2 regions of the Paenibacillus sp. UASWS1643 genome follow, and region 2 is predicted to be linked to the other one. Evidence: riboswitches for the same ligand, from Rfam matches in the RefSeq annotation. Region 2 holds a riboswitch; the other holds the start of a gene.
The links. Region 2 has a riboswitch for glycine ahead of sdaAB (L-serine ammonia-lyase, iron-sulfur-dependent subunit beta). Riboswitches for the same ligand answer to the same signal wherever they lie in the genome.
Positions count from the first base shown of each region.

Region 1: it holds a riboswitch for glycine, as region 2 does, so the genes downstream of both, gcvT (glycine cleavage system aminomethyltransferase GcvT) here and sdaAB (L-serine ammonia-lyase, iron-sulfur-dependent subunit beta) in region 2, are expected to answer to the same signal.

Region 1 covers NZ_VXKZ01000099.1:100,909-105,338, forward strand. The annotation lists gene gcvPA (aminomethyl-transferring glycine dehydrogenase subunit GcvPA) at 1-912, opposite strand, end outside; gene gcvT (glycine cleavage system aminomethyltransferase GcvT) at 909-2,045, opposite strand; glycine riboswitch at 2,262-2,363, opposite strand; glycine riboswitch at 2,367-2,489, opposite strand; gene gcvH (glycine cleavage system protein GcvH) at 2,834-3,226, shown strand; gene FE296_RS07485 (PTS mannitol transporter subunit IIBC) at 3,649-4,430, shown strand, end outside.
Region 2 covers NZ_VXKZ01000107.1:143,231-147,660, reverse strand. The annotation lists gene FE296_RS14070 (alpha-glycosidase) at 1-557, shown strand, start outside; gene sdaAA (L-serine ammonia-lyase, iron-sulfur-dependent, subunit alpha) at 731-1,708, opposite strand; gene sdaAB (L-serine ammonia-lyase, iron-sulfur-dependent subunit beta) at 1,698-2,387, opposite strand; glycine riboswitch at 2,500-2,634, opposite strand; glycine riboswitch at 2,639-2,763, opposite strand; gene FE296_RS14055 (phosphotransferase enzyme family protein) at 3,110-4,120, opposite strand; gene pstB (phosphate ABC transporter ATP-binding protein PstB) at 4,321-4,430, opposite strand, start outside.

The DNA of each region.
Region 1 (4,430 bases), on a different contig from region 2:
GTTGCGATCCTTGGTCTGGCCTACAATTCGGCCAGGAATTCGGCGCATATGAGGCTGGGATACGGCGAAATATCCGCATGTCGGGCCGCCGAGTGAAGCGGCGATGCCAAGGGGCTGCGCATCACCTACAACGATGTCGGCACCCAGCTTGCCTGGGGCTTCCAGCAGACCCAGCGATAGCGGGTTGGCACTTACAACGAGTAGGCCCTTGTGCGCATGCACGAGGTTGGCAGCCTGCTTCACATTTTCCACGGCACCAAAGAAGTTCGGACTCTGGATCATGACAGCAGCGGTATCGTCCGATATGGCTGCTTGCAAGGCATCCCAATCAGTGACGCCATCCTTATAACCAATCTCGACAATCTCCAGACGGAGTCCGTGCGCATATGCCTGCAATACCTGACGGGCTTCCGGATGAACAGTACGGGATACGATAAGTTGTTTGCGACGTGTTGCTGCTGCGGCCAGATTACCTGCTTCCGCAAAAGCTGTTGCACCGTCATACATACTGGCATTGGCTACAGCCATACCGGTTAATTCACAGATGTAGGATTGAAATTCGAAAATGGCCTGTAGTTCACCTTGGCTGATCTCAGGCTGATAAGGTGTGTAGGCAGTGTAAAACTCGGAACGGGAAATGACATGATTGATGACGGAAGGAACATGATGATCATATATACCTGCGCCGAGAAAGCTGGCGTGTGTTTCGAAATTGGCGTTGGCGCCGGCTTGTTTGGACATATGACGTGTCAGCGCATATTCATCAAGTTTGGAGGATACGGGCAGCTCGCCCTGATAACGAATCTCTTTTGGAATGTCCTGAAACAGTTCCTCCAGCGTATCCACACCGATGGTTGCGAGCATGGCATTCTGATCTTGCTCAGTCATGGGAATATAACGGTGCTTGCTCATGCTTGATCAGCTCCTTGAGTAAGTGTCTTTGACGTACGTGTCCGTTTATGAAAAGGGGTCTTCACGACCTCGGCTTTCAGTTTCTTCCCTCGGATCTCAATCTCAAGCGGGGTTTCCAGCGCAGCGTATTTGCTGTCGATGAGGGCAAGCCCCAGATTACGCTTCAATGTAGGTGATTGCGTGCCTGTTGTCACTTCACCGATCTGTACGCCTTCGGCGTAAATCGGATAGTGGGGGCGAGGAATGCCGCGCTCCAGCACTTCGATGCCGACCAGTTTACGGGCGGGCCCGTCATTTTTTTGCTGTAACAAGGCTTCGTGTCCGATAAAAGGTCCAGCATTCAGTTTCACAAACATACCAACGCCAGCTTCTAGCGGAGAGATCGTTGCAGATAATTCCTGCCCATACAGAGGCAGCTTGGCTTCAAAACGCAGCGTATCCCTTGCACCAAGTCCAGCCGGAACCAGCCCGTGCTCTTCTCCAGCCTGCATTAATCCATTCCAGACCATAGCGGCCTGATCCGCAGGAACATATAGTTCAAAGCCATCTTCACCTGTATAACCGGTACGGGACAACAGTAATTTTACTCCGCATACTTCAGCATCCGGGACAAAACGAAACGGTTCAATCGAGCTTACATCCGTATCTGTAACTTTCCCGATAATGTCTACAGCCAGTGGACCTTGCAAGGCCAGCAGCGCCGTCTGCTCCGAATCGTTGGTCATGCTTACGCCGGGGATCAGGTGCTCTTGCAGCCATGCCCAATCCTTGTCGATGTTGGAGGCGTTAACTACGAGCATATAATGCTGATCTTCCAGCTTATACACGAGCAGATCGTCCACCACACCGCCATCTGGATAACACATCAGGGTGTACTGGGCTTGACCGGGAACCAGCGTGGTCACATCATTGGTCGTCATTTGTTGCAAAAAAACTTCAGCCTGCTCACCCTGTACTGTGAATTCGCCCATATGGGATACATCGAATAGTCCAGCACGCTCACGCACCGCTTCATGTTCTTTCTGAATTCCGCTAAATTGCACCGGAAGCTCCCAGCCTCCAAAATCAATGCACCGTACGCCTTCGTATTGCTGATATAGTGGGAAGAGTGGTGTTCTAAGCAAATCGGACATCAAATCACCTCATCATGGACCGTCAACCGGCCGGAAATATAATCGTGGATCAATGAAGCAGGGTGTTTTTAAATTTTTCAGCTAGATATTTTCATCACATAAGTATGGTAAGGCAGCTATGGCAGCGCCGTTCGACATCCTGTTTTTCGTTTTTGGGAAAAAGGAAAAGGACAGGCCAAAGAATCGGCATGCCAAGTAGCACGCTGTATTCTAAGGCTCTGTCCCTTGTACCTGAGAGTTACCCCGCTGCAGTTGTGCAGCAGGTTTCCCCTTGGGTGATCATAACGCCCGCACAGGGCGAATAGATGCTCTCCAGAGTTGCGTCCTGTAAAAGTCCTTTTGCCTGAGAGATTCACCCCCGCTTATCGGTGGTTTACTCCTTCGGCGTTACCTCATGTACATCCCGAATCGGGTGTCACGGGTAATCTCTCCCTTTACATTCATCCGCGGGTATAACATAGTCCAATAAACACATTTACTCCTCTCATTAAAACGTGAATCCACTACCGATGTCAAGAACGATATCATTGATAATGAATAAAAACCGAATATTTAATATCATTTTAATGTTATTGTTCGTGTATTTATAAAGAGTGCGCTTACTATTCTAATATTCACCAGTATATGAAGAAAGAGTGTAATCCGGTTACAGGATTTAGAGGTGATCAGCAAATAAATTGTGAGGTATCTTGACATTTGATTCATAAATATCATACGCTATGTTCTGGGAAAAAGGTTAAGGTCAAAGAACGCATGCACTCATTTAATGAAAAGCGAGGCGGATATCGATGAGCGAATTGAAAAGTGATTTCCTGTACAGTGAAGAGCACGAATGGGTTCAAACCGTAGGGGAGGATACTGTACGTATTGGCATTACCGAGTTCGCGCAGCATCAGCTGGGTGACATTGTGTTTGTGGAATTGCCTGACCTTGAAACCAATGTAAAAGCAGAGGACAGCATTGGAACGATCGAATCGGTCAAAACGGTTTCGGACTTGTTCTCTCCCGTCACAGGTTCAATTATTGCAGTCAATGATTCGTTGCAGGACTCACCTGAACTTGTGAACAGCTCTCCTTACGAGGAAGGCTGGATGATTGAGATTCGTGTTGAAGGAGATCTGACAGCAGCATTGTCTACATTGATGAATGCAGATGCGTATCGTAAGCATACGGAAAACTAGTATCAACAACGAACTTGTACTTATTAACATATATTTTATAACAAAATGAAATAAGCTTCATATTGTTTCGACCTGTGTGAGCCGGATGCTTGCACAGGTTTTTTGTGCTTTCCAGGAATGGTTTTGAATAGGGATCGAGGCAGATTGGGGATGTAAATCACCTGATTGGACCAAGCTATAGGTTAGAAAATGATTCTGGAAATGACAAAAGTCATAGGCAGGAAAAGCCTTGTGTACCAATGAGTTCAGCCATTATGCATCGATTGAAACGATTACATAACCTAATGTTGTCATCATTGTTCATGACGAAAGTACGCTTTCATTTCATTGAACAGGAGAGCATTCTCGCTTAGGATTACAGCAGGGGAGAAATGATACCCCTTTCATAAATCATAATCACTTGATCCGAGGAGGATAATACAATGAGTAATTTGGACCAATCGTCCAATTCCAAAGGTGGGCTACGGGTAGGTGTGCAGCGTTTTGGCCGATTCCTGAGCGGTATGGTCATGCCGAATATGGGTGCATTTATCGCCTGGGGATTAATTACGGCTATGTTTATTAAAACAGGCTGGTTCCCTAATGAGACACTTGAACAGCTAGTCGATCCGATGATCAAATATTTGCTGCCACTGTTGATTGGTTACACCGGGGGTACGATGGTGCATGGTCAGCGTGGTGGTGTCGTGGGTGCCATTATGACCATTGGGGTCATCGTGGGTAGTGATATTCCGATGTTCCTCGGTGCCATGATTGCCGGACCACTGGCAGCATGGATCATCAAAAAGTTCGATAAATCCATTGAAGGTAAAGTTAGAGCCGGATTCGAAATGTTGGTTAATAACTTCTCAGCCGGTATTATTGGCGGGATCTTGGGGATTTTTGCTCTACTGGGTATTGGGCCAGCTGTAGAAGCAATTAGCAAAGTATTGTCTGCCGGGGTGCAAGGTCTGATGAATCTGGGCTTGCTACCGCTGGTCAACCTGATTATCGAACCAGGTAAAGTATTGTTCCTGAACAATGCAATCAACCACGGTATTCTGACCCCGATTGCAACCGATCAGGCAAGAGAATTAGGACAATCTGTTCTATACATGCTTGAATCGAACCCGGGTCCGGGACTTGGTATCTTGCTTGCTTACTGTTTCTTCGGACGCGGAATGGCCAAATCTTCTGCGCCGGGTGCCGTTATCATTCATTTCTT
Region 2 (4,430 bases):
CCCGTTATCCGCTTCAGGCCAGCGAAGTGGCGTTTAACTTGCTGGACAGTCACGATACCCCGCGACTGCTCACGCTGTGTGAAGGAGACCAGCGCAAGATGAAGCTGGCTGCATTATTCCAGTTCAGTTACATGGGCGCGCCGTGCATCTATTACGGAGACGAGATTGGCATGGACGGCGAGCATGATCCGGGCTGCCGTAAATGCATGGAATGGGATGAAGCGAAGCAGGACCGTGAGTTGCTCGACTTTTATCAAAAACTGATCTCCCTGCGTCATGCTCATCCTGCCCTCCGTGCAGAAGGCACCGTTCGTTTCCTGCAGGCTCGCTCGGATGGCAGCCAATTGGTATTCGAACGGCAGAATGAAGAGGAACGCATTCTGGTTCTGTTCAATCGCTCGGAAGAGACGGCTATTGTCGAGCTGGAGGCTGGTGACGAGGAATGGACCGAGCTATTCGGTGGAAACCATCGTACCGCCAAGGATGATGACGTGCTTGCCATTGAATTGCCTGCGTATGGATATGCCGTACTGAGTACGTCTGTGAGCAAGGACTAGATCAGATTACACATACATCTGAAGTCACATATTAGTAACCTGGCTTCGCATCATTTGACAGCATAAAAACAAGCGTCCTGCAGAACCCGGATTCGGGTTCGCGGACGCTTGTTTTGTATTCGCCATTATACATAATAATGTCACTGATCATATCCCGGTAGTCCCAGTTCAGCTTAAACCTGAGGGTCCGTGTCCACTTGAGCATTGTCCGCCCCACTTGTAGTTGTGTCAGAATCCGCTGTCTTCGGCTCCATCTCCGGCTCTGCACGCTTGGCCTTCGGTTTTGCCAGCTTCTGCATCATTTTACGGCCAGTTGGCGTCTGAGCCAACCCGCCTTGGGCTGTCTCCCGGTGACGGCTCGGCATCGCACTGCCTACTTCCAGCATAACGTCGATGACTTCATCTGACGGAATAGCACTACGCACTCCGGCCAGGGCCATATCAGCCGCAGCCAGCGCCGTAACTGCACCCAATCCGTTACGGACGATGCATGGAATCTCAACGAGGCCTGCGACCGGATCGCAGATAAGGCCCAGTGTATTTTTCAACGCCAAGCCTACGGCATGAACGACCTGTTCCGGTGTACCTCCACGCAGTTCAACCATGGCACCTGCAGCCATGCCGATCGCGGAACCCACTTCTGCCTGACAGCCCCCTTCCGCACCGGAGATAAATGAATTGTTGGCGATAACATAACCGATCGCTCCCGCGCAGAACAACCCATTCACCAAATGTTCGTCCGTCCAGCCAAATCGCTCCTGTGAGCTAATAAAAACACCGGGGATGATGCCGCAGGAACCGGCTGTTGGTGTTGCCACAATCCGGCCCATGGAGGCATTTACTTCAGATACACACAGGGCATACGCCATGGCAAGTGCGGAAGCATCTCCTGAGCAAGTCTCACCCTTGCGAATGTACTCGGCCATTCTTTTACCGTCTCCACCCGTTAATCCACTGCGTGAAGTGGTATCTTCCGTTAACCCTTTACGTACCGCTTCCTTCATCACCTGATAATATTCAGACATCTGTTTCACAACATCCGCTTCCGGTGTATTGGTCTCCTGAACCTGCTCCTCGATCATCAGTTGAGCAATCGTTTTGGATTCCGCTGTACAGATCGTATTCAGTTCGTGTAAATGTTTAAATCGCATCCGAATCAACTCCTCTCTTCAAATCGATGACACGAATGTCCAGTACATGATCCAGCTCCTTCAGACGCTTGAGCATATCAGGATTCGGCACGCCATCCATCTCCATCGCAGTAAGCGCTTCGCCATCACGGGCTTTCCGGTCCACCTGCATATACCCGATGTTAACCCCGGATGAACTGATCGTGGACGTTACCGAGGCAAGCACCCCTGCTTTGTCCGCATGCCGCAGCACGAGTGTCGGAAACTCACCACTAATCTGAACACGAAAATCATTCATCGCATGCACCGATACACTACCACCACCAATAGAAGCACCAATTAAGGAACATGTACGCCCTTCATGCCACAACTCAATTTTGACCGTATTCGGATGAGGAGCAGGCAGGCCACTTGTGTAAAATTCAACCTCCATGCCCGCTTCCTCTGCATATTGCTCTGCATCCGGGATACGCGGATCGTCTGTGACATAATCCAGCAGACCGCCGATCAGTGCCAGATCTGTTCCGTGCCCCTGATACGTATCAGCAAATGAGCCGTATAGTGTCAACCGGGCACGTTCGGGCGTACCACCTAGCCACTGACGAGCGATTCTTCCGAGCCTTGCTGCTCCAGCTGTATGTGAACTTGAAGGCCCCGTCATCGACGGACCAATAATTGAGAAAACATCTTTAAATCGCACCTTGTAACCCTCCAATTGTATTCGTCATTTCCATCCAGATCCCATGCCATAATGTTCCTTTATTACTGAATGATGACATCAAAAAAGGACAGAAGAAGGCCTCAGGCCCTCTCTCTGTCCTCGATACCTGAGAGTTTCACGATCAGCAGTGTCTCACGACAAGGTGCATTGCCTGCGATTACAGACAAGTCACCGGACTAACTGATCATATACCCCTTGGGTGGCGCAATTCGCGCACTCTCCAGAGTTGCGTCCAACGATGGTACATTTACCTGAGAGATTAACCACTGGGCCGGGTGCGCAGCAGCTTGCTCCTTCGGTGCCTGAACACTAGCCATTTTGCTCGGCTAATTCAGGTCTCTCCCGCTCGTTATCATCCGCTGTATGGAACCATTCTGAGCGAATGTCAGAACAGTAATGGAAATCGTTCATTCTTCTTCATTAAGATTAATCGACCGGAAGATCAGTGTCAACAAACTTAACGATTTCTTTGGATGTATTTCCTTCATTTTCGATTGAATCGATAAAACCAGAATATTTTGTCAGCTTTCATCACATTAAAACGATAAAAAGAACTTGTAAACAGCTTATTTCATTTCCCTTCAATTCATAAAGCGCTTACTACTATTTATGATATTGTCCACGAAACTGTTCGGGTATTCAGGCAACCATTATATTTGAACCACACTGTTCGTAGCCCTTCCGGATCTGTACACCCTAATTCACAGTTCGTAGAAGATACTCTCGTTCTGTACATAGGGTCTGCAATACTTGCTGCATAACTTCGGCATGCGGTCTTTCATCCATTCGTGTCTCGACTCATTCGCCATCTGAAAGGCATAATAACCCAGTGTAAAGATCAACATGAACCCTTCCATTAATCGGATATCACGATCCGTCAGTGGTCCGATCTGTTTGGTATAACCTGATAAGAATATGTCACGTTCCTCCCGGTTGAACATAAGTGCTGCCCCTCCGGCATCGAAAAGATAATAACCATAACCGTGTAGGCAAAAATCAATCATGGACATCCCCTGATCCGTTATCAGCAGATTGTTGCGAGTAATATCCCCATGAATGATCCCCCATGTCCCTGCGTGCTGTGGGTACGTTGCTAGCTGCTCATTAATGTTCTCAAACGTCTCACGAAGCAGATCGAAGTCTTCCGTTGTAAAAATCCCCAGTCGGACACCTTCCTCCAGCTGCCCTAACATGACCAAATTCTCATGGACATTGCCATATGCCGGGCGTACCTTAGTTCGATCTGTCTGATTCTGCACACGTCCATATTGATGAAGCATCTGCAGTTGTGCCCCAAGATCATAGATCTGCTCTGTTGTCAGGCGTTCTCCCTGCTGGATGTCCCTCCCCTCAATCCACTCCAGTACTGTACAACAGATCTCTTTCCCTGCCTCACTTGTCCATACCGTGACACATTCACCGGATGCATTGCGTACCGGATGTTGCACGCGCAATGCTGTCGTTGCATTTAACTCATGAAGCAGGTTCATCTCTGCCTCCAGCGCAGGAGGCGTATGCTGAATGCCTGACATACTTGCATATGCGGCTTGATGTATACGCAGCAGATACTTCTGCCCGCTCGCTTCATCCACGACATGGTACGTCAGATTCTCGTTGTGACGAATATAGGAAACGACAGGTTTTTCAATCGTGTAGTTCTGTATGATATCCGCTGCCATGTGATCATAAGACATCTTATCCGTATTGATCATCAACATCTCCTTCGGAGTTATGTAAACGTTCTCTTCACACTAAATATCGTAGCATAATGTTTATCCTGCATACAGAAAATTCCACTAAAATTACAAATTAAAAAAGCACAACCCCCGACCAACTGTCCAGGCATTGTGCTTTCTTTTTTCTATATTTATTTCTTTATCTCTATTACTCTATGTTACACTCCATGATCCAATTAACCGAAACGACCCATAATGTATTCTTGCGTCAGACGATTGTCCGGGTTAGTGAAAATGTGCTCCGTATCCCCGTGCTCAACCATACTTCCAAGATAGAAATAAGCCG